One region of the Clostridioides sp. ES-W-0016-02 genome, then DNA from elsewhere that is predicted to be linked to it. Evidence: a T-box and tRNA genes for the amino acid it is inferred to sense, from the RefSeq annotation. Region 1 holds a T-box; the other holds one or more tRNA genes.
The links. The T-box of region 1 lies ahead of IC758_RS17390 (valine--tRNA ligase). A T-box ahead of a tRNA ligase gene usually reads a tRNA of that ligase, here a tRNA-Val.
Positions count from the first base shown of each region.

Region 2: it encodes a tRNA-Val, which carries the amino acid that the T-box ahead of IC758_RS17390 (valine--tRNA ligase) is inferred to sense. The anticodon was not compared.

Region 1 covers NZ_CP061361.1:3,746,831-3,757,905, forward strand. Annotated here, with positions in the region: gene IC758_RS17360 (TIGR03905 family TSCPD domain-containing protein) at 1-59, shown strand, start outside; gene IC758_RS17365 (bifunctional folylpolyglutamate synthase/dihydrofolate synthase) at 200-1,498, opposite strand; gene IC758_RS17370 (S8 family peptidase) at 1,628-2,650, opposite strand; gene IC758_RS17375 (AzlC family ABC transporter permease) at 3,389-4,102, shown strand; gene IC758_RS17380 (AzlD domain-containing protein) at 4,095-4,418, shown strand; gene rgaR (two-component system response regulator RgaR) at 4,675-5,385, opposite strand; gene IC758_RS17390 (valine--tRNA ligase) at 5,805-8,471, opposite strand; T-box leader at 8,548-8,812, opposite strand; gene IC758_RS17395 (polysaccharide deacetylase family protein) at 9,133-9,960, opposite strand; gene IC758_RS17400 ([Fe-Fe] hydrogenase large subunit C-terminal domain-containing protein) at 10,008-11,075, opposite strand, start outside.
Region 2 covers NZ_CP061361.1:4,156,112-4,167,186, reverse strand. Annotated here, with positions in the region: gene dnaB (replicative DNA helicase) at 1-222, shown strand, start outside; gene IC758_RS19345 (hypothetical protein) at 427-735, shown strand; gene IC758_RS19340 (adenylosuccinate synthase) at 817-2,106, shown strand; tRNA gene IC758_RS19335 (tRNA-Lys) at 2,415-2,490, shown strand; tRNA gene IC758_RS19330 (tRNA-Glu) at 2,497-2,571, shown strand; tRNA gene IC758_RS19325 (tRNA-Val) at 2,576-2,651, shown strand; tRNA gene IC758_RS19320 (tRNA-Thr) at 2,678-2,752, shown strand; gene IC758_RS19315 (ATP-binding protein) at 3,118-4,110, opposite strand; gene IC758_RS19310 (DnaD domain protein) at 4,119-5,177, opposite strand; gene IC758_RS19305 (M1 family metallopeptidase) at 5,302-6,765, shown strand; gene IC758_RS19300 (MBL fold metallo-hydrolase) at 6,850-7,647, shown strand; gene IC758_RS19295 (EAL domain-containing protein) at 7,660-9,762, shown strand; gene rlmH (23S rRNA (pseudouridine(1915)-N(3))-methyltransferase RlmH) at 9,831-10,310, shown strand; gene IC758_RS19285 (hypothetical protein) at 10,518-10,799, shown strand.

The DNA.
Region 1 (11,075 bases):
GAGGTAAGGGTACTTCTTGCCCAGACCAATTATCTAAAGCTATTCGTCAATCTATATAGATATTACTAATATATAGTGATACGCTAATCTAAAAACTGATTTCATTAAAAAAGGAGTTGTCTATTATTTTAGCCAACTCCTCTTTATATATCTTTTATTTATATCCATATATTTATATCTATGTATTTATTTTATAAGATTATAATTTCTTTACCAAAGTTCTAACTGTGCCTATCATATATAAAGAACCTGCACTTATTATAATATCATCTTTGTTTGATGTTTCCAATGTATAATTAACTGCATCTTCTATTTCATGCTTTGATGTTACATCACTTACATATTTTAATATTTTTTCTTTTAATATATCTGAATTTATAGCTCTTGGATTATTAGGAGTTGTTGTCACTACTTTGCTAAATTTAGGCATTAGTATGTCCAAGACACCATCAATATCTTTATCTTCCAACATGCCTATTAATAAAGTTAGTTTTTTGTCTTTAAAATGTTTATCAAGTGCTTTTGCTAAAGATTTTGCTCCATCTTCGTTATGTGCTCCATCTATTATAAATATTGGACTTTCTTTTATCTTTTCTATTCTTCCTGGCCATTTAGTAGTTATAAGACCTTTTCTTATAGATTCTTCACTTATATTATCTAATTTTTTTATATCTTTTAGATATTTTAGTACACTCATTGCCAATATAGAATTATTTATTTGATGTTCACCTATCAACATTATTTCAAGATTCTTATAAGTTTCTCCCATTATATTACAGTCATATATTTGAGAGTTTATGTTTGATTTTTTTATATTTATATCATCAAAATTAACTTCTATGTATTTTGCATTTTTTTCTTTGCAAACTGATTTTATAACATCCTTTGCTTCATCAGTCTGGTCATATACAAGTACTATTCCATTTTCCTTTATTATACCAGCTTTTTCATATGCTATTTTTTCTATTGTATCTCCAAGTATTCCTGTATGGTCTAAACTTATAGATGTTATTACACTTACAAGTGATTTTGTTATTATATTTGTAGCATCATATCTTCCACCTAATCCAACTTCTAAAGCTACAAAATCTACTTTCTGCTCGGAATAGTAATAAAATGCCATTGCAGTAACCACTTCAAATTCAGTTGGATATGCATAACCTTGACTTACCATGACTTCTATCTTTTCTTTTATTAAACCAATTATTCTAGCAACATCTTCTTGTGGTATATTCTCTCCATTTACTCTTATACGCTCAGTAAAAGTTTCTAGATATGGAGATGTGTATAAGCCGACCTTATATCCACTTTCTCTTAATATATTAGAAATAAAAGAACACACTGAACCTTTTCCATTAGTTCCAGCTACATGTATTATATTTAAAGTTTCTTGTGGATTTTCCAACAGTTCTAATAATTTTCCAATATTCTCTAACCCTAATCTTATACCAAACTTATTGGTTTGTGATATATATTCTAATGCTTCTTCATATTTCATTATCTAATTCCCCCTGTATTGGCATTTTATTTTATGTTATCTAATTATAGTATATTTTTAACTTTTAATCTACTGACAAAGAATACATATAATCTAACACCTTCTACATTAAATTTAGTTAATAAATTTTTATTTATTTTTTGTATTTTTATATCTTTCTACTAATTCAGTTAATGTATATATTGAAACTAAGTCATATTTTGATATATCCATATAATTAAATTTCAAATCAAATCTTTTCTCTAATTTTTCTAATAGATTAAAACAATTATCATAAACTAATCCTATCTCTTTATTAAAAAGACTACATTGAAATAATTTTTCATTCTCAGCTTCAGTATTTAAACACTCTCTAATAACATCCGCAACTTCCATAAGCAGAGCATTTTCCTTATCATATAAATCCACTTTAAAATCTGGAATCCTACTATACTTATCTAAATCACGACTACTCCAACAATTTTTGGTTGCTAGAGACTCAAGTTTTTTATTTAACGCAGATACTGTTATGTTTGGTTCTTCTGACAATATTTTAGCTATTTTCCCAGTAAATTTTGCAGCTACATAACTATTACATTTTGGTGGCAATCTGAAAGAATTATTTATATCACAACTTATATATGAATTACTATCCATAACACATTGAACATCATATTTTTTATTGTACCAAAAAGAATTCTCTATATCTAAAGTAGAAGCCCTTACACCTATAACATTGTTAAACATAGCTGGATAACTCAAGTCAAAGTTATTGGCTAAGGAACATACTATTATCTTTCCTTTTCTAAACAATTCATAGCAAACTTCAAATAAACCTTTAACACTTTCTACACCTATAACTGATAAACTTAAGTTAATCAGTCTTATATTAGTATCCAAAAGGTATTTTAATGCCTCTTCAAGAACCTTTATATTTGCAATACTATCTTTACCTAAAACTTTTATCACAAATAGTTCTACATCTTCATACTCCTTTTTTATTATTGATGCACAAGCAGTTCCATGACCATCCTCATCATCAAATTTGTCTGATATAAAGATATAGTCATGCATACATTCAAAAGCAATTCCTCCAACTAAGTTATCTTTTAAGTAATCATGTTCTTTATCTATTCCTGTATCTAATACTGCAACCTTAACTTTATTATTCATATCACATATATTCTCCATTACTAAAAGTTTTTAATATATCTACATTAATAGTTCATCTTAAACTTTAATTTATGTGGCACAATTTATCTTTTAAATGCTATATTTGTTGCTAAAAACGTAAAATAAGTACACTATATACTTAATTCATCTTAATTATATCAATTATTGTCATTAAATTGTTAAATATTACGATAAAATTTTTAGATTTATATCACATTTTAGAATTATTTGTAAAAAGGGGACTGTCTTTTTTATTAGACAATCCCCTTGTATATTTTATTATTTATTATTCACAATTAATTATATTTCATATTTTGTAATTTAAATGTTATATATCTTAATTCTATTTATCTAGGGGAATAATTATCTTTATATGTTGTACAACCCATTTAAGCACTATTCTAAAAATTAATATCCGTAAGTAATATTAAAAAACTATATTTTGTTAGTATCTAAAAAATCCAATCAAATAAAATTTCTCTTGCATGTTAAATAATACCATATATCTATACATTATATCATATTTCAATAAATAAATTGCATAAAAGGAAATCTTTTAATAGAATTAAACTATTTATAAAATCATTACCATAAGTTCTACAGACTATAAGTGAATTTTTGATACTTACAGGCTACCATCTTAATCATTGATATAACTAGCTAAAATAGCTATAATAAAATGAAACAATTATTTATAGAATTTTATAAATATTCATTATTTTTAAGGGGTGATTGTATTTGAAAAAAGACATGTCAAAAAGAGAAATCTTAAAGGAAAGCTTTCTAGCATCAATCCCAATATTTCTAGGATATATTCCCTTAGGACTTATTTGTGGTATTATGCTTCAAAAATCAGGTCTACCAGCCTTCTATATATTGTTTATGTCATTTATAGTATTTGCTGGTAGCTCACAATTTGTAGCTGCTTCTATGCTCGCTTCAAACGGAAGTATTACTTCAATAATTTTAACTACATTTATATTGAATCTTCGCAACTTCCTAATGAGCTCTAACTTACATATGCACATAAAAAATAAGAACATGAAATTTTTAATGTATTTTTGTCATGGTGTTACAGATGAAACATTTGCTATAAACTTAGAAAAATATACTTATGGAAATTGGACTGATACACATGCTTTATACTTAAATAACCTTTGTATAATAGTATGGGCTGTAAGTTGCTTCGTGGGTGCATTTCTTGGAGAGATTGTTCATATAAGCGATTCTGTTGCTGGCTTTCTGCTGACAGCTATGTTCATTACTCTAATAGTTAATCAAATTAAAAATAAAATATATGTACTTGTTTCTATACTTTCTATATTATTATCAGTAGTTTTATATACTTTCTTTAAGAATAGTTTAGTTATTATAATAGCATCTATTTTATCTGCTTTATTTGGTTTTTATATTCAAAAATTAACACATAGAAAGGAAGGCAACTATGAATAATAACTACATAATTATAGTTATCTTAGGCATGGCAATTGTTACTTATATTCCAAGAATTTTACCTATGATAATATTCTCAAAAAATGATATGCCTGAATCTATTAAAGATATCATGAAATTTATACCTATTGCTATACTTAGTTCACTAATAGCAAAAGATATTTTCTTTAATGGAGATAATCTATACCTTTCATTTACTAATCCTAAGATTATTTCAAGCATAATAGTACTATTAGTAGCTTATAAATTTAAATCTATTGCAGTATCAATAGCTGTAGGTGCAATATCCATATTTTTATTTGGAATTATATTATAATACTATATACAACATATGATATAGTACAAAATATAAAATATACTATATTGAGGTTAATATTTAAAAATTAAATTAATGCAGATTATAATTGGGATACCTTACATATAAAACAATATTGATAACTACTAAATTACCACTTTACATAATAGAAACTGTCTTAATATAGAAAATTTCTTCTACATTAAGACAGCTTTGAATCAATAGCTTTGTGATGACATTAAATATTTTTTACTATATTTCTTTACCTTTTTCAAAATTAATACATTATATCACATAACAAGCTTGTTAAAGTTGCTTTTAAATCTTTAAGTCTGTACTTACTAATAGGTATAAATTTTTCATTAATAGTAATCATATTGTCTCCAATATCTTCTATTCTTCTCAAGTTAACAATGAAACTTGTATGACATCTAAAAAAGCCATTTTCACACAATAACTTTTCCGCTTGTTTCATACTCATATTAGCTTTATAATCTCTACCTGATGTATGTACAACTAAATCTCTCTTTACAGTTTCAACATACAAAATAGAATCTATCAGTATTCTGTTAAATCCTTTTTTATTGTACAAAACTATATAACGCTCCTTCTTTCTTTGAAGGTTGTCAATACAAAGATTTACACCCATTGCGAAATTACTATACTCTATAGGTTTTACTAAATACCTATAAGCACGAACTTCATAACCTTGTGGGGCATACTCTGAAAAAGCTGTCGTAAATATAATCTCTACCTTTTCATCAAATTTTCTTATTTTTTTAGCCACCTCGATTCCATTAATATCTTTCATTTGGATATCCAAAAATATAATGTCAATTTTTTCTGGGTATTTGGAGAGTAAATCTTCTCCACAGGAAAATTCCAATATTTGATAATTTAGACACCTTTCAGACAACAGTTTTTCTGCAAACTCTTTTAGTATGCTTCTTTGTATTTTCTCGTCATCACATATAACTACCCTAAACATAATATCACCTCCAAATCTAAAATATCATTTAGTTTACTTTATTTCAATTTACAAACTGTATCTAACTAGCTTTATATTTAAATTTTGATATAAATTTAAATTGTCGATTAAATTACTCATAACAATTATTTTTGATATATAAACTTATTTTTTGACATATTTATCTTTTTTTTTAACTATACAACATAAAAAATATAGGAAAACAAACGCAACATGTATTTATTATCCTATATTAAATATTATAATATATCAATTTTTTATTGATTATAAAGTTCAAAAATATAAAATTAATACAGTCATAATAAGATAAAAATATCACATATCTCTAAAAAATTATAACATCATATTTATCTACATAGAAAGAAAAACATACAAAGAATACATATTTAGTACTCTTTGTATGTTTTTATCCCACACATTTATTTTACTTTAGTTTTTAAATTTGCTAATCTTTCCTCAACAGATTTAATCATTTCTTCAAATTTTTCTTTTTTAGCTTTTTCTTCTTCTATTAAGCTTTCAGGAGCTTTTGCTAAGAATCCTTGATTTGCAAGTTTTCCATTAACTCTCTTTATCTCTCCCTCTAACTTTTTCATTTCTTTAGATAGCCTTTCAATTTCTTTTTCAAAGTCAACTAATTCATTAAGAGGTATGAATATTTCAACACCATCAATAACTACACCAACTGCATCTTCTGGTACATTTGATTTGTCTTTTGCTATCTCAACAGTTGAAGCAGATGCTAAAGTTATAAAATAATCCTTACCAAGTTCAATAGTTTCTATCTTATCTTCACTTGGTACTATTATTAATTTAGCCTTCTTAGAAGGTGGTACATTCATTTCTGCTCTCACATTTCTTATACTTCTTATACCTTCCATTAATAAACTCATCATTTCTTCTTCATCAACCATATTATCTTCTTCATTATATTTTGGCCATTCAGATACTATTATACAACCTTCAACAGTAGGAAGATGAGTGTATATTTCCTCTGTTATAAATGGCATATATGGATGTAGTAATTTTAATATTTTTTCAAGTACATAAGTTAATGTATATAAAGCAGCAGACTTAGCATCTGTATCGTCTCCATATAATCTAGGTTTTACCATTTCAATATACCAGTCACAGTATTCTGACCAAGTAAAATCATATATCTTTTGTAATGCTATCCCTAAATCAAATTTATCCATATTATTAGTAGCTTCTTTTACAATATTATTGGCTCTTGATATTATCCATTTGTCAGCTAGAGTTAAATTATCTTTTACATTTTCTCTATTTATATTCTTAATTATCTCCTCATCAATATTCATAAATACAAATCTTGATGCATTCCACAATTTATTAGCAAAGTTTCTAGCAAATTCTACTCTTTCCATATAGAATCTCATATCATTTCCTGGGGAATTTCCAGTTGTTAATGTAAATCTTAGTGCATCAGCTCCATATTGCTCGATTATTTCTAATGGGTCGATACCATTTCCTAAAGATTTACTCATTTTTCTACCTTGAGAGTCTCTTACTAAGCCATGAACTAGTACATGGTCAAATGGTTTTTCATTCATACAGAACATACCTGCAAATGCCATTCTAACTACCCAGAAGAATATTATATCGTATCCTGTAACAAGTACACTTGTTGGATAATAATAATCTAATGCATCTGTCTTATTTGGCCATCCTAGGGTAGAGAAAGGCCATAATGCAGAACTAAACCAAGTATCTAGTGCGTCTTCATCTTGTTTAAAATGAGTGCTTCCACATTTAGGACATTTATCTGGCATCTTTTTAGCAACTACTATTTCTCCACACTCTTGACAATAGTAAGCTGGTATTTGATGACCCCACCATAATTGTCTTGATATACACCAATCTCTTATATTTTCTAACCATTGTAAATAAGTTTTATCAAATTTATCTGGAACAAATTCTAATTCTCCTTTTTTAAGAATATCTATAGCTGGTTTTGCAAGTTCTTCCATCTTAACAAACCATTGCTCTGATAATCTAGGCTCAATTACTGTATGGCATCTATAACAAGTTCCTACATTGTGATTATGCTCTTTTATCTTGATTAGATACCCTTGTTCTTTTAAGTCTGCTATGATGGCTTTTCTACACTCAAATCTATCCATACCTTCATATTTTCCACAAACTTCGTTCATAGTTCCATCTTCATTCATTGTATTTAATTGCTCAAGATTATGTCTTAAACCTACTTCAAAATCGTTAGGGTCATGAGCTGGAGTCATCTTAACAGCACCAGTTCCAAACTCTAAATCTACATAACTATCTGCAACTATTGGAAGTTCTCTTCCTACTAATGGAAGTATTGCTGTTTTTCCTATTAAGTGTTTGTATCTATCATCGTCTGGATTCACAGCTATACCAGTATCCCCTATCATTGTTTCAGGTCTAGTAGTAGCTATTTCCAAGAAGTCTTCACTATCTTTTAATGGATATTTTATATGATAAAAGTTTCCATCCTGCTCTTCATGCTCAACTTCTGCATCTGATAAAGTAGTTTTACAGTCTGGACACCAGTTTATTATTCTATTCCCTCTATATATATGTCCTTTTTCATATAGGTTTACAAAGAACTCTATAACTGCTTCATTACAACCTTCATCCATAGTAAATCTTTCTTTATCCCAATCACAAGAATCTCCTAATTGTTTAAGCTGATTAACTATTTTTCCTCCAAATTCGTCTCTCCATGCCCAAGCTCTCTTCAAAAATTCTTCTCTTCCTATTTCGTATTTAGTCTTACCTTCTTCTTTTTTTATTCTTTCAACAACTTTAACTTCAGTTGCTATAGAAGCATGGTCAGTTCCTGGAAGCCAAAAAGCTTCATATCCATCCATACGTTTCCATCTAATAAGTATATCTTGAAGAGTATGGTCAAGAGCATGTCCCATGTGCAATTGACCTGTTATATTTGGAGGCGGCATCATTATTGTAAATGGTTTTTTATCTGGGTTTGGTTTAGATTTAAAATACCCTTCATCCATCCATTTTTTATATAGCCTAGCCTCAAAATCTTTAGGGTTATAAGTTTTTGATAAGTTCGTATTTTCCATTGTATTGCCTCCTATATTTTTATAAATAAATTTTTTAAATATTTTTGGGAATAAAAAAGAGCCTTTCATCCTCTTTTAAAAGGACGAAAAGCTCGCGTTACCACCTTAATTCCAAAGATTAAAAATTCATCAACACATAATTAAATTAATAGTTAATGACAATCTTAATAACTTTGACTCTCAAAGAATTTAACGATTCTAACCGTCTAAACTTACTAATAGTTCAGTTTAGAAACTCCAAAGCTACATTCAGCAAACCTTATACTTAGAAAATCTTACAGCCAGTGAATTTTCCTCTCTTTTAGTAGTATTTACTTACTCCTCTTCTTCTTAGTCTTTAATATTATATATTATTATATACAAATATTATTCTCTTTGTCAATTATTTTTATTTTATTTTTTCTGAATTTTCCCAATTATCATTTTTTATATTCTATGCTAATTATTATAATCTATACTATTTTTTTAAATTATTTTGTTTTACATAGTCAATAATTATTCTATTACTTTATTGACATTTTTACTACTATTTTATCAATTTTATGTTAGTTTCACTTTATATGTTATTTTCCTATATGACATTTTAACTATAATATTTCAAATGTAATTAAGTTATGTATTATATTTTATAAATGCTTTATTTTATATTTTTTAAAGTTCACTATAGGTTTTCTTGCCAGAAGTTTTTAGGCATAACATTCTCTGTAATTGGCAATATAGTATATCCTCTCTCTTTTAAAATTCTTATCATATTATTTAAAGCATTTACACTTTGTTCTTTTTCATGAATTAATACTACTAATTCATCTCTTTTTCTTCCATAATATAAAATATTACTAACTATTTGACTTGTGGACGATTTCCAGTCTTGTGTATCTAAATTCCAATCCCAAATTAGGTAATTATTTGCCATAAGCTTATCGTATGAACCTTCTGGCATATATGGCTTACTTCCATATGGTAGTCTTATTAACTTTGAGCTTTGACCAGTTATATCCTGTAGCGTTTTATTACATGTGTCAAATTCTCCAACTGTTACTTCTGGACTCTTATACAACTTATGTATATCATGACTTACACTATGAAATCCTATCGAATTTTGTTCTTCTAAGACTCTCTTCACCTCTTCTTTGTGGTTTTTCATATTTTGATTAAGCATGAAAAATGTCGCTTTGACATCATTTTCTTTTAAAATATCGAGCAATGCATTTGTATATTTTGATGGTCCATCATCTATTGTTATGTATGCAACTTTTTCAGATGTAGCTCCTGGTCCTTTCCTCTCTTCTTGAGATGTTTTATATATAATTTCTCCTAAAGTGTTATTTTGAGAAAGTAATTCTAATGTAGTTTTATCTTTTGTATTGAGATTTTCAACTGGAACATTGTTAATTTTTTCTTCTAATAATGTCCCAGTTAAAATTAAAACAGCTACAAGAAATACACGTATAATTACATGAAAAACAGTTTTATTATCTTTAATTTTCATCCCCCATATCTCCCTTTTTATAAAAACATAAACTCAAACTAAAAAAATTATTTTTTATATTTATTGTCCTTCTTATTACTTTTTATGTCTCTGCTAAATATTTTCTTTACTTGTTCTTCTTCTTTTTCTCCCAATGATTCTACTCTCTTTATTCCCATAGAAGTTAAAAATTGTAGAACATTTAAATTATCAAATGGTGTTTCCATATTTGTACTTTCACTGTATTCATCAACATTCTTAGTACCTTCTTCTACACTTAAAATACGCTTAGGACCTCCCACACAACCTCCTACGCAGCCCATTCCTTCTATGAAAGTAGCCTCTATCTCTTTATTTAAAACTTTCTTCAGACCATCCATACATTCTTTTGTTCCTTCAAATGCTTTTTCTTTAAACTTTATGTTTTTATCAATTCTTCTAACTGATAATTTGACTGCTTTACTTACACCCCCTGTTCTAGCATAAACTCTACCTGAAAGAGATGCTTCTACTCTATTACTTTCATCCATTACTGCTGGATTTAGTTCTAATGCATCAAATATTTCCTGTAATTCTTTAAACGTAAGTACAAAATCAACTGCATCCTTTATATCTTCCAACATTGCTTCTTTCTTCTTTGCCATACAAGGGCCTATAAATACAACTTTAGCCTCTGGATTTAAAATCTTTACAGCTCTACCACAAGCAATCATAGGTGACACAGATGGTGATACCTTATCTAATATTTGAGGAAAACTATTTTGTATTAAGCTAACCCAAATAGGGCAACAGCAACTAGTTATAAAGCATCCTTCTTCGTCCTTTTTCATATGCTCATAATAGTCATATGCTTCTTTTGCAGTAAGCATATCTGCTGCTAAAGCAACTTCTATCATATCTTCAAATCCTATCTTTTTTAATGCAGTTCTTAACTTACCAGGACTTACATCTTTTCCAAATTGACCTACAAAAGCTGGTGCGACTATTGCATATACGGGACTCTTTATATCTTTTAATAGCTTTATCATTGGTATGAATTCAATCTTATCTGATATCGCACCTAATTTACATCTTGACACACAATCACCACAGGCACTACATGTATCTTCCTCATTACAATTAATATGCTTATTTCT
Region 2 (11,075 bases), 410 kb from region 1:
CATAGACCTATGTTATCTGATTTAAGAGAATCTGGAGCAATTGAGCAGGATGCAGATATAGTTATGTTTTTGTATAGAGATGAATACTATCATGCTGATTCTGAGAGTAAAAATATAGGAGAAATAATAATAGCAAAAAATAGACATGGTGAAACTGGTTCTGTGGAACTAGTTTGGCTTGGTGAGGTTCAAAGATTTGGGGATAAGTTGAGAGACCTATAATTTAACTAATATCCACAGAACATCCTTTCTTTCTACAGGAAAAATGTGGATACATGTCACTAAATATGTCTAAACCTTGAAATTTAGCTAAAAAATTATCCACACTATCCACAGATAGCCTGTTGATAAGTGTGAATAAGTAGATAAAGCAAGCTTTTAGCTTGCTTTATCTGTGTATAAGTATTAATTATCAGGAGGAATAATATGGAAAAAATAAGCTTAAAATGTATATATCCCAATATAATTAAAGTACTTGATGAAATAAACTTATTTAGGATAGTTGATAATAATTTAAAAGAATCAATTGTTGTTTATGCTAGTATTGTGGACAATCAATATCATATAAACATGACTAATACAAACTTTGGAAATATAATTAATGTATGTAAATTAGAAAAACTTTTAGACGTGGACAAGTTTATAGAAAAAGTTATAAAAAATAGCACAGAAATTAAAAAAATAGATGACTTTTCAAAAATAGAAGAGTATCTGTTAAATATTGGAGAACGTTAAAAAAGTTGAAAAAAATACGAATATTTGATAGAATAAATAAGTAAAGCGTTCGAGAATATATAAAATATAGAGGTGAATTACATGAAAACAGTTGCAATTGTTGGTTCTCAATGGGGAGATGAAGGTAAAGGTAAAGTTATCGATTATCTTGCTACTCAAGCAGATGTAGTAGTAAGAGGACAAGGTGGAAATAATGCAGGTCATACATTAGTTGTTGAAGGTAAAAAATATGCATTACACTTAATTCCATCTGGAGTTTTAAATCCAAAGACAGTGAACATAATCGGAAATGGAATAGTATTTGACCCTAAAGGATTCTTAGAAGAATTAGAAATGTTTAAAGCAGATAATATAAATACAGAAAACATAAAAATTAGCGATAGAGCTCATGTTATATTCCCATACCATAAAGAGCTAGATGCATTATCAGAAGAAGCTAGAGGCGATTTAAAGATAGGTACGACAAAAAAAGGTATTGGACCTTGCTATATGGATAAGACAGAGAGATCTGGAATCAGAATATGTGATTTAATGGATAAAGATAAATTTGCCATAAAATTAAAGGCTCAGATAGAAGCTAAAAACAAATTAGTTAGAAACATATATGGAAAAGAAGAATTATTTGATTTTGAAGCTATATATAATGAATATATTGGGTACGCAGAACAAATAAAAAAATATGTAGCAGATACATCAGTTATTGTATATGATGCGGTAAAAGCAGGTAAAAAAGTGTTATTTGAAGGAGCGCAAGGTACTTTATTAGACTTAGACTTAGGAACTTATCCATTTGTTACATCTTCTCATCCAATATCTGGAGGATTTGCTATTGGTGCAGGTATAGGACCAAATATGATAAAGGATGTTGTTGGTATAGTAAAAGCTTATACTACAAGAGTTGGAGAAGGTCCATTTGTTACAGAACAAATAAATGAAACTGGTGATAAGATAAGAGAACAAGGGCATGAATTTGGAGTAACTACTGGTAGACCAAGAAGATGCGGGTGGTTTGATGCTGTTATAGTAAAATATGCAGCTAGAGTTAATGGATTAACTAGTATTTCATTTATGTTATTAGATGTGTTAACTGGATTTGACAAAATTAAAGTTTGTACATCTTATAAAATGGACGATAAAATAATAACAGATTTCCCAGCTTCGTTAGATGATTTAGCAAAATGTGAACCTATATATGAAGAATTAGATGGATGGAATGAAGATATAACTCAAGTAGACAATTTTGATGACCTTCCAGAAAATGCAAAGAAATATATTGCTAAAATAGAAGAGTTGATTGGAGTAAGTGTAGATATGGTTTCTGTTGGGCCTAATAGAGCTCAAACTATAATAAGAAAAAACATATTTGCTTAGTATCTTAAGTAAGTGATTTAAATTATAAATGATTAAAAAAAAGAGTATCTCAAGATAATATTTACAATTATTAGAGATGCTCTTTTATATTGAGTTAAAATTATTTATGTATATTTTAATAAAATTAAGGTCGAATTTATACCCTTGAATTAGATGTCTTATTTAGATGATTTTGTTGAAAATCAATGATTCAGGATTATTTTAATTATATACTAAAAAAAATAAAAAAAACTGTTGACTAAAAGTTATACAGCAGTTATAATATAACTTGTGAGTGAAAGAAACGACGAAAAAAGTCGAAAAAATGTGGTCTATTAGCTCAGTCGGTAGAGCACCTGACTTTTAATCAGGGTGTCCCGCGTTCGAGTCGCGGATAGATCACCAAATCATGGCTCGTTGGTCAAGAGGTTAAGACACCGCCCTTTCACGGCGGTAACAGGGGTTCAATTCCCCTACGAGTCACCAATATGGGACTATAGCTCAGCTGGGAGAGCACCTGCCTTACAAGCAGGGGGTCACAGGTTCGAGCCCTGTTAGTCCCACCAGTTTTTAGATGAAAAATACTATATATGCTGGTGTGGCTCAACGGTAGAGCAGCTGACTTGTAATCAGCAGGTTGTAGGTTCGATTCCTATCACCAGTTCCACAAAATACATACATGTAAATTAATATAATTTTCTATGCTACAGGATACTTTTAGGTATCTTTTTTTTAATTGCGTCAAAAATTAATTATAATTAAATTTTTAAATATTATACAATATCATATATTTAGAAACAGAGTCTATAAATGTACTATAATAAATTTAAATAATGCAATATATTAAGAATGATATTAATATATATAAAATTACAAACTAGATAAATGATTAGTATATTAAAAGGTATATTAGGAATACAATTAGAAAAACTGAATGGATAATGTGATTATATAGTATAAGTTTTAAACAGAGAAGCAAGTATGTTCTTACCTCTCTATTTAAAAATAAAAAAATGTTTTTTAAGGGCTACTTTATTTAAATCTCTCCCATCTCAAATCATCTCCAGTAAATTCTAAAATTCTAAACTTATCTAAAATCCTAGATAGAATTCTTTGAGTATAAGTATTTCCTATTTGAGATGGTGTTAAGTTGGTTGATATAATAATCTTTTTACCAGCAACAAGTCTTGTGTTTACAATATTGAAAATTTCTCCACTAGTAAAAGAATTATTAAGTTCAGTACCAAGGTCATCTATTATTAATAAATCACAATCAAACAAGTTTTTATAATTTTCTTCACTTATTTGATTGTTTGGGTCTCTTCTAAATTTATAGTCTTCAAGAATATCTAAAATTCTAAAAGATGTTTGATAAATTACAACATTACCTTTGTCTAACAATTCTTTTGCAATACAGTTACACATATATGTTTTACCTAGTCCAGTAGAACCATAAAACAATAAGTTTTCACTATTATCTACCTTAAAGTCATGAACAAAATTTTCGCAGATACTTAGATTATTTAACATATTTTCTCTTGGAGATATTTCTCCATCAGGACTTTTCTTAGGAGAAAATATATTCAAGTTAAAATTCGAAAAATTTTCCTGACTTAAAATTCTATCTAAATTAGACATTTTATAAGCCTCATTTACAATTTCTTGTTTTAGACAAGAACATTTTTCACCATTAGGTAAAAATCCTTTGTCTTTACAAGAGTCACATTGAAACTTTATTTCTAAGTAATCAAGAGATATGTTGTTTTTAACTAAAAGTTCTTCTTTTCTCAATTTTAAAGATTCTATAGTTTTCTTAGACTCATTCACAATTTCATCTTTAGATTTAGGATTTAAAAGAACTGTTTTAGCTAAGTTAAGACCTATTTTAGAAATATCATCATCTATAGATTTTATCTCAGGAATTCTATTATAGACCTCATTTTTTCTATGTTCCAATAGTAGCTCATTTTTATCTCTTTTATTGGCATATTTAGCCAGTATTTTTCTTATTTTATCTTCATTCATTTAATCACCTACTTAAACTTTTCTTTTTGACTTTTTTTAATAATTTCATCGAGTTCATCAGATGTATATTGAGTAAATGTTTCGTTGAAATTATGAAACTTAGTTTTCTTGTAAGTATTGTTGTTTTGAGTAGTATTAATCTGCTTCTTATTAATATTCTCCTTAACTATACGTTCTTCCTCTTTTTGCTTTAAATCATTTAAATTTTTTATATTTTTTTCGTGCCAATTTTTAATTATTCCATTTATATAAGATATACTTGGGTTTGGTATATTCTTAGATTTAGAACATGCATTTACTATTAAGTCCATATCCATGTCAAATTTATCAAACCAAGCATCCATGAGTTCTTTTTCTGATTTCGTTGCTTGTCTTGAAAATCCCAATTCATTGAAAATAGTTTTATATAAAATATATCGTTCACTTCTAATCAAGAAGCTGTCTTCAACATCTTTTGGGGTATATAAATTTGAATCATACCAGTTTCTAATAATGCCTTCGATGTATTTAACTGGTTTAGATGTACCAGTTTTATCTTTAACATATTCATAAGCACAAAGTATCATATCAGGGCCCATGTTGTATTTATTCATTATATCCATAATACTTATTTTTTCACTTGGGTCAAGATATCGACCAACTATTTTATTTATAGAATTGAACATCTTTCTAATACTTGGATTTTCAGAAGTAGATACAACTTTATCTGTATTAGATTTTACAGATGAATTATTACCTAATATATTTTCGATATAGAAATTTTTTAAATCTAAAAATTCTATTGAATAATTAAAATTATCATATTCTCCATTATCATGTATTTTTATAATCTTTTTTTCTTCCCAGAATTTCCAAGCAGATAGTACATCAGACAAAGGTATATTTAGGTTCTTGGCTATTGAGCTATTGTCAAACTTAGGATTAGAAGTAATATCACATGCCTGTCTATAGCCTAAAAGATAAACTTTTACGTATAACCCGTCCGCCATTGGCATAAATATATCTATAAAGATATTGGGAATAGTGATTTCACCTAAATCTATTTCATTGCTTTCTTTGAAAAACATTTTATCACCTCAGATTAAATTATATCATTTTTTGTATTACATTTGGTTGTAAACAAATAAAAGGTCATAAGATTAGCATGTAAATATTTTCTAAAAGTATTCATTTTAAAAAGGAGGAGATATTTTGGTTATAAAATTCAACCAAAAAGTAAGAAGAACATTATCAGTAGCAATTTTATTTATGGTACTAATAATAGGTTGCTTCATAGAAAAGGATGACAGTTTAGAAACGTACAAAGAAAAATCTAATTCAAAGATAAATCAATATAATATGGATGTTATATTTGATGATGAAACTAAGAGGTTAATGTGCAATCAGAGTGTTGAGTACATAAATAAGACAAAATCAAACATGGATAAAATATATTTCCATATATATCCGAATGCTTTTTCTAAAAAAGAATTTGCTCCTTTTGAAAAAGGTGAGATGACAAGAGCCTATCCTAATGGATTCAATGAAGGATATATAGATATAAAAAACATACTAAATAATAGCAGTAAAATGGAATATAAAATCAAAGGAGATAAAAATGATATACTAGAAATAGAATTGGGGAAAGAGTTAAAGCCAAATGAAAAGATATCTCTGGATATAAAATATAACGTAAAAATACCAAACTCAGTGGGAAGGTTTGGATATGGAGAAAACACTATAAATATTACTAATTGGTTTCCTATAGCTTGTGTTAATGATGAAAGAGGATGGAATCTAAAGAGTTATGAAACTATTGGGGACCCATTTTATAGTGAAACTAGTGATTTTCATGTGAAACTATTGATTCCAAATAAGTATAAGATTGCTCATACAGGTAAACTTGTTAATGACAAACATGATAACAAGAAAATGTTGTATGAGATAGAAGCTGAAAACGTTAGGGATTTTGCATTTATATTAAGTAGTAAATTTGATGTAAATAAAGTTGACTCAAAGGGTGTAGCTATTAGTACATACAATTTAAATAAGAAACTTTCTAGCAGAGCAACAGAGATTGCAAAAGATTCAATAAATATATTTAGTGAGTTGTTTGGCAAATACCCATATAAAGAATATTCTGTTGTAGCAAGTGATTTCTTTATAGGTGGAATGGAATATCCAATGCTTGTTATGATAGACCAAAGCTTATATAATGAAAAAAATGAGTTTTTACTTGAGTATGTTATAGCACATGAAACAGCGCATCAATGGTGGTATTCTGCTGTTGGAAATGATGAAATAAGTGAACCTTGGTTAGATGAAGCACTTACTGAATATTCTACAATAGTTTATTTTGAACAAAAATATGGAAAAGAAATGGCAAATAAACTTATAAAAACTATGCAAATACAAACAAAGAGTTATTTGAGTGAAAACATATTTAAACCATCAAATGAGTATAAAAATTCTACTGAATACAGTTTAAATGTTTATACAAAAGGAGCAACAGCTTTTAATGAAGTAAGAAAAGAAGTTGGAGATAAGGTATTCTTTGAAACACTAAATGAATATTACAATAAATACAAACATAAAAATGCCAATGGAAGAGCTTTTGTAGAGTTATGGAACAGTAAAGGGGTAGATATAAATAAGATTATAAGTGAATACAAGTAAATTTCGTACAGAGTATTAAATTTTATTTAATACTCTGTTTTTTTGGTATAATATAATTTATAAGGCAGAAAAAGAGGTGAAATAATGCTAAAGTATTGTTCAGTGGGAAGTGGTAGTAGTGGAAATTGCCACTATATAGGATATAAAAATACTAATATACTGGTAGATGCAGGATTAAGTGGAAAGAGAATAACTACAGGTCTTAAAGACATTGGAGTAGATTCAGATAAATTAAAAGGGATATTTATAACTCATGAGCATATTGACCATATAAAAGGGGCAGGTATATTGTCAAGAAAGTTTGACATACCAGTGTTTGCTAATATAAAGACATGGTGTTCTATGAAAGACAAGCTTGGTGATATTAAGGACAAAAATATGAAGGTCTTTGAAAATGATAAAACTTATTCATTAGGAGATGTTATAGTAAGACCTTTTTCGATAGAACATGATGCAGCTGACCCAGTTGGATATAATTTCTATACAGAAAACGATGAAAAAATGTCTATAGCTACTGATATAGGGTGTATTACTGAAAATATAAAAAAACATCTATATAAATCTAAATTAGTGGTATTAGAATCAAATTATGACCCTAATATGCTTATGATGGGTTCATATACATATGCTTTAAAGAAAAGAGTAATGTCAGATACAGGACATTTATCTAATGAAGATGCAGCAAATTTCTGTGTTGAACTTATTGATAAAGGTACAGAATCTATATTGTTAGCACATTTAAGTAAAGAAAATAATTTTCCAGAATTGGCATATGAAACTTCAAAGGGAGTATTAGCATCAAACGATATAGTAGTTGGGCAAGATGTAAAACTAGATGTATTATCACGCAATGATGTTTCTAATGTTTATAAGATGAAGTAGAGGTGAATAACTTTGCTAAAAAGAAATTTCGAAAATGTTGAGGATAATAAAATCTTATATTCTATAAAGCAAGGGATGATTTTAGCAATACCTGCTATTATGACTGGTTCAATTGCACTTGTTATTTTGAATCTTCCAATAAAAATTTATCAAGAATATATAGCAAGTTTATTTAATGGTGAGATTTTAAATATGCTTACATTTATAAATGATTCTACCTTAGGAATTATCTCATTAATAATATTGTTGACAATAAGTTATAGCTATGGAAAAATCTATGGGAGCAAGTATACAGTACTTGTTCCTATAGTTGCAATGTGCTCTTTTTTAGTATTTTCACATGGTAGTGAAATAGATTCTTATGTGGAGATATTTAAAACAAAGTGGTTGTTTACAGCTATTATTGTTTCCATAACGTCTTCTATGTTATTTGTAAAGCTCACAGAGTCTTTTATAACAAGTGTAAAGTTTCATACAGAGGGGGCTGATGCTGATTTTAATATGGTGGTTTCAGCTATAATTCCATTTATAACTGTAGTATTTTTATTTTCTATTTTGCGTGTAATAGTAATAAATCTAATTGGAAGTTCAAATTTTCAAGATATATTTTATAATTTATTTTCAAATATATTTAATAGTATGGGAAGAAACCTTATGAGTGCTTTGCTATTTATATTTCTAATGCATTTTATGTGGTTCTTTGGTATTCATGGAAGTAATGTACTTGACACAGTTGCAAAAAATTTATTTGAAAATGGGATGGCAATTAACATAAATTTAGTTAATAATAATCAATTACCAACAGAAATTTTTACTAAGACTTTTTTTGATACAATGGTTTTATTTGGTGGATGTGGAGCTTTGTTGTGTTTAGTAATTGCCATTTTTCTTAGTGAGAAACGTATAAATGTAAGAAAGCTGGCTAAAATTGCTTCAATACCAGCTCTTTTTAATATAAATGAGATGCTAGTTTTTGGGATTCCAATTGTTTTTAACTACATCATGTTTATACCATTTATAATTACACCTATGATTCTAACAATTACAAGTTATGTAGCTATGTCTACAGGTATTGTACCTTGCACAGTTTCTGCAGTAGAATGGACATCACCTATATTTTTAAGTGGATATATGGCTACAGATTCAATAAGAGGAAGTTTGTTGCAATTGTTTAATTTGTGTGTAGGAGTTATGATTTATATTCCATTTATAAAGATGTCACAAAATAGATATATTTACATGTTTAAAAATAATATAGAAAATTTAACAAATTTAGTAAAAAAATGCGAATTAACAGGAGAACAACCAAATATTTTAAATCATAGTGGAAAAATAGGTTCAATATCAAAAATGCTAGCATCAGATTTAAAGTTTGCTATGAAAAAAGAAGATATAGAGATTTTTTATCAACCACAAGTTAATTATGATGGGAATATTGTAGGAGCAGAGGGGTTACTTAGGTGGAGGCATTCAATAGGTGGATTTATTTATCCGCCACTTGTTATACTTTTAGCTAAAGAAGAAGGTTTTTTAGATGAACTTGGAAAGTATATTATTAATAAAGCATGTGTTGATTTAAAGAAAAGTGAAAACTTATTAATAAATCCTATTAAATTTTCTGTAAATATATCTCCAGACCAACTTAATGCTCCTAATTTACCAGAGCAAATAAAAAATATAATTGAGAATAATAATATCAACCCTAATATGCTTGGTATAGAAATCACAGAGCAGGTTGCATTGTCAGGTTCTCAGATAATTATAGATCGAATAAATGCAATACATGATTTGGGTATAAAGCTTATTATGGATGATTTTGGAATGGGACACAGTTCCCTTGTATACCTCCAAAATAATAATTTTGATATAGTTAAGTTAGATGGTTCACTTGTTAAAGAGATACTTACAAACAAAAGAAGTAGTGAAATCATAATGTCTATTGTAAATCTTTCAAAAAACCTAGATTTTGATATAATCGTGGAGTATGTTGAAAATTTAAATCAGAGAGATAAGTTGTATGGCTTAGGATGTGAAATATATCAAGGATATTATTATAGTAAAGCTATACCTTTTGAGGAGTTTATAGATTATGCAAATCGAGAACTTGCTAAATAGTCTTACTAATAGTTTGTAAGTTATATTAGTATATAAATTTGTAATAAGATTAAGTTTAGGAGAAGTATATGAATATAAGTATAGTTGTAGTAGGTAAAATTAAAGAAAAATATTTAAAGTTAGGTATTGATGAATTTAGAAAGAGGCTTTCTAAGTATTGCAAGTTGGAAATTATAGAGTTAGATGATGAAAAAGCTCCCGAAAATTTAAGTGCTAAGGAAATGGAAATTATAAAAGATAAAGAGGGAAAGAAGATTTTAGGTAAGATAAAGCATAACAGCTATGTTATAGCTCTTGCTATTGATGGAAAGAATTTGTCTTCCGAAGAACTGGCTAAGACTATGAGTGATTTAGCAGTTAGAGGTAACAGTAGTCTTTGTTTTATAATTGGAGGTTCTCTAGGGCTTTCTGATGATGTTTTGGCTAGGGCTGATTATAGATTATCTTTTTCTAGGATGACTTTTCCTCATCAGATGATGAGGTTGATATTGTTAGAGCAGATTTATAGGGCTTATAGGATAAATAATGGGGAACCATATCATAAGTAAGGGAGCACGTTAGTCTTAACCACTGAAATAAGTTGGTTAAGGCTACTTTTATTTTACAGGTATATAATAAGTTAAAGTACAAATAATATATAGTATTTTGATATAAATTATCAGATTAGATTTAGTAAAGTATCGAAATTGATTAAAATATAGATAAATAAGTAGATAAAGAGGGATTAAACAATGAAGTATAAAATAATAAATTAGGTGAGGTCTGATTTAGAAGAGAAAAACTTTGAAAAAGTGGATGAAGTTGAAATTTTAAGAAACTTAGCATCTTGTGTCGGTTTAGGTGTAACTAAAGAAGAAATGAATAAATTAAGAAATTTATCATCAGAGGAATTAAAAAATATTGCGGAGAAATGCAAGAAAGCATATTTACATGCTGTAGACTTTATAACAACAGAACTGCCTTTAACTAGTCATGGATATTTGCCTTATTCATTACAGTTAACATATTTCATTTGCATTAAGAAATGCATTAAGTAAAACATATGCTCTTATTCTTTCTAGGAACAACCTTAGAAGCTTACTGGACGGAGCTCTAATAAATACACAGTCAGTACTGTCTATAGTCAATAAAAATGAATATCATCACATTTTCCCAAAAGATTATTTGAAAAATAAAGGGTTTAATAAAAATTAAATTAACTGTAATGGAAATATATGTATAATTAATCTGAATAACAGTAGAACTATATCAAATAAAGTACCTAGTGATTATTTCAAAATAATTAAAAATAATTTAGGTGAGAACTTAAAAGA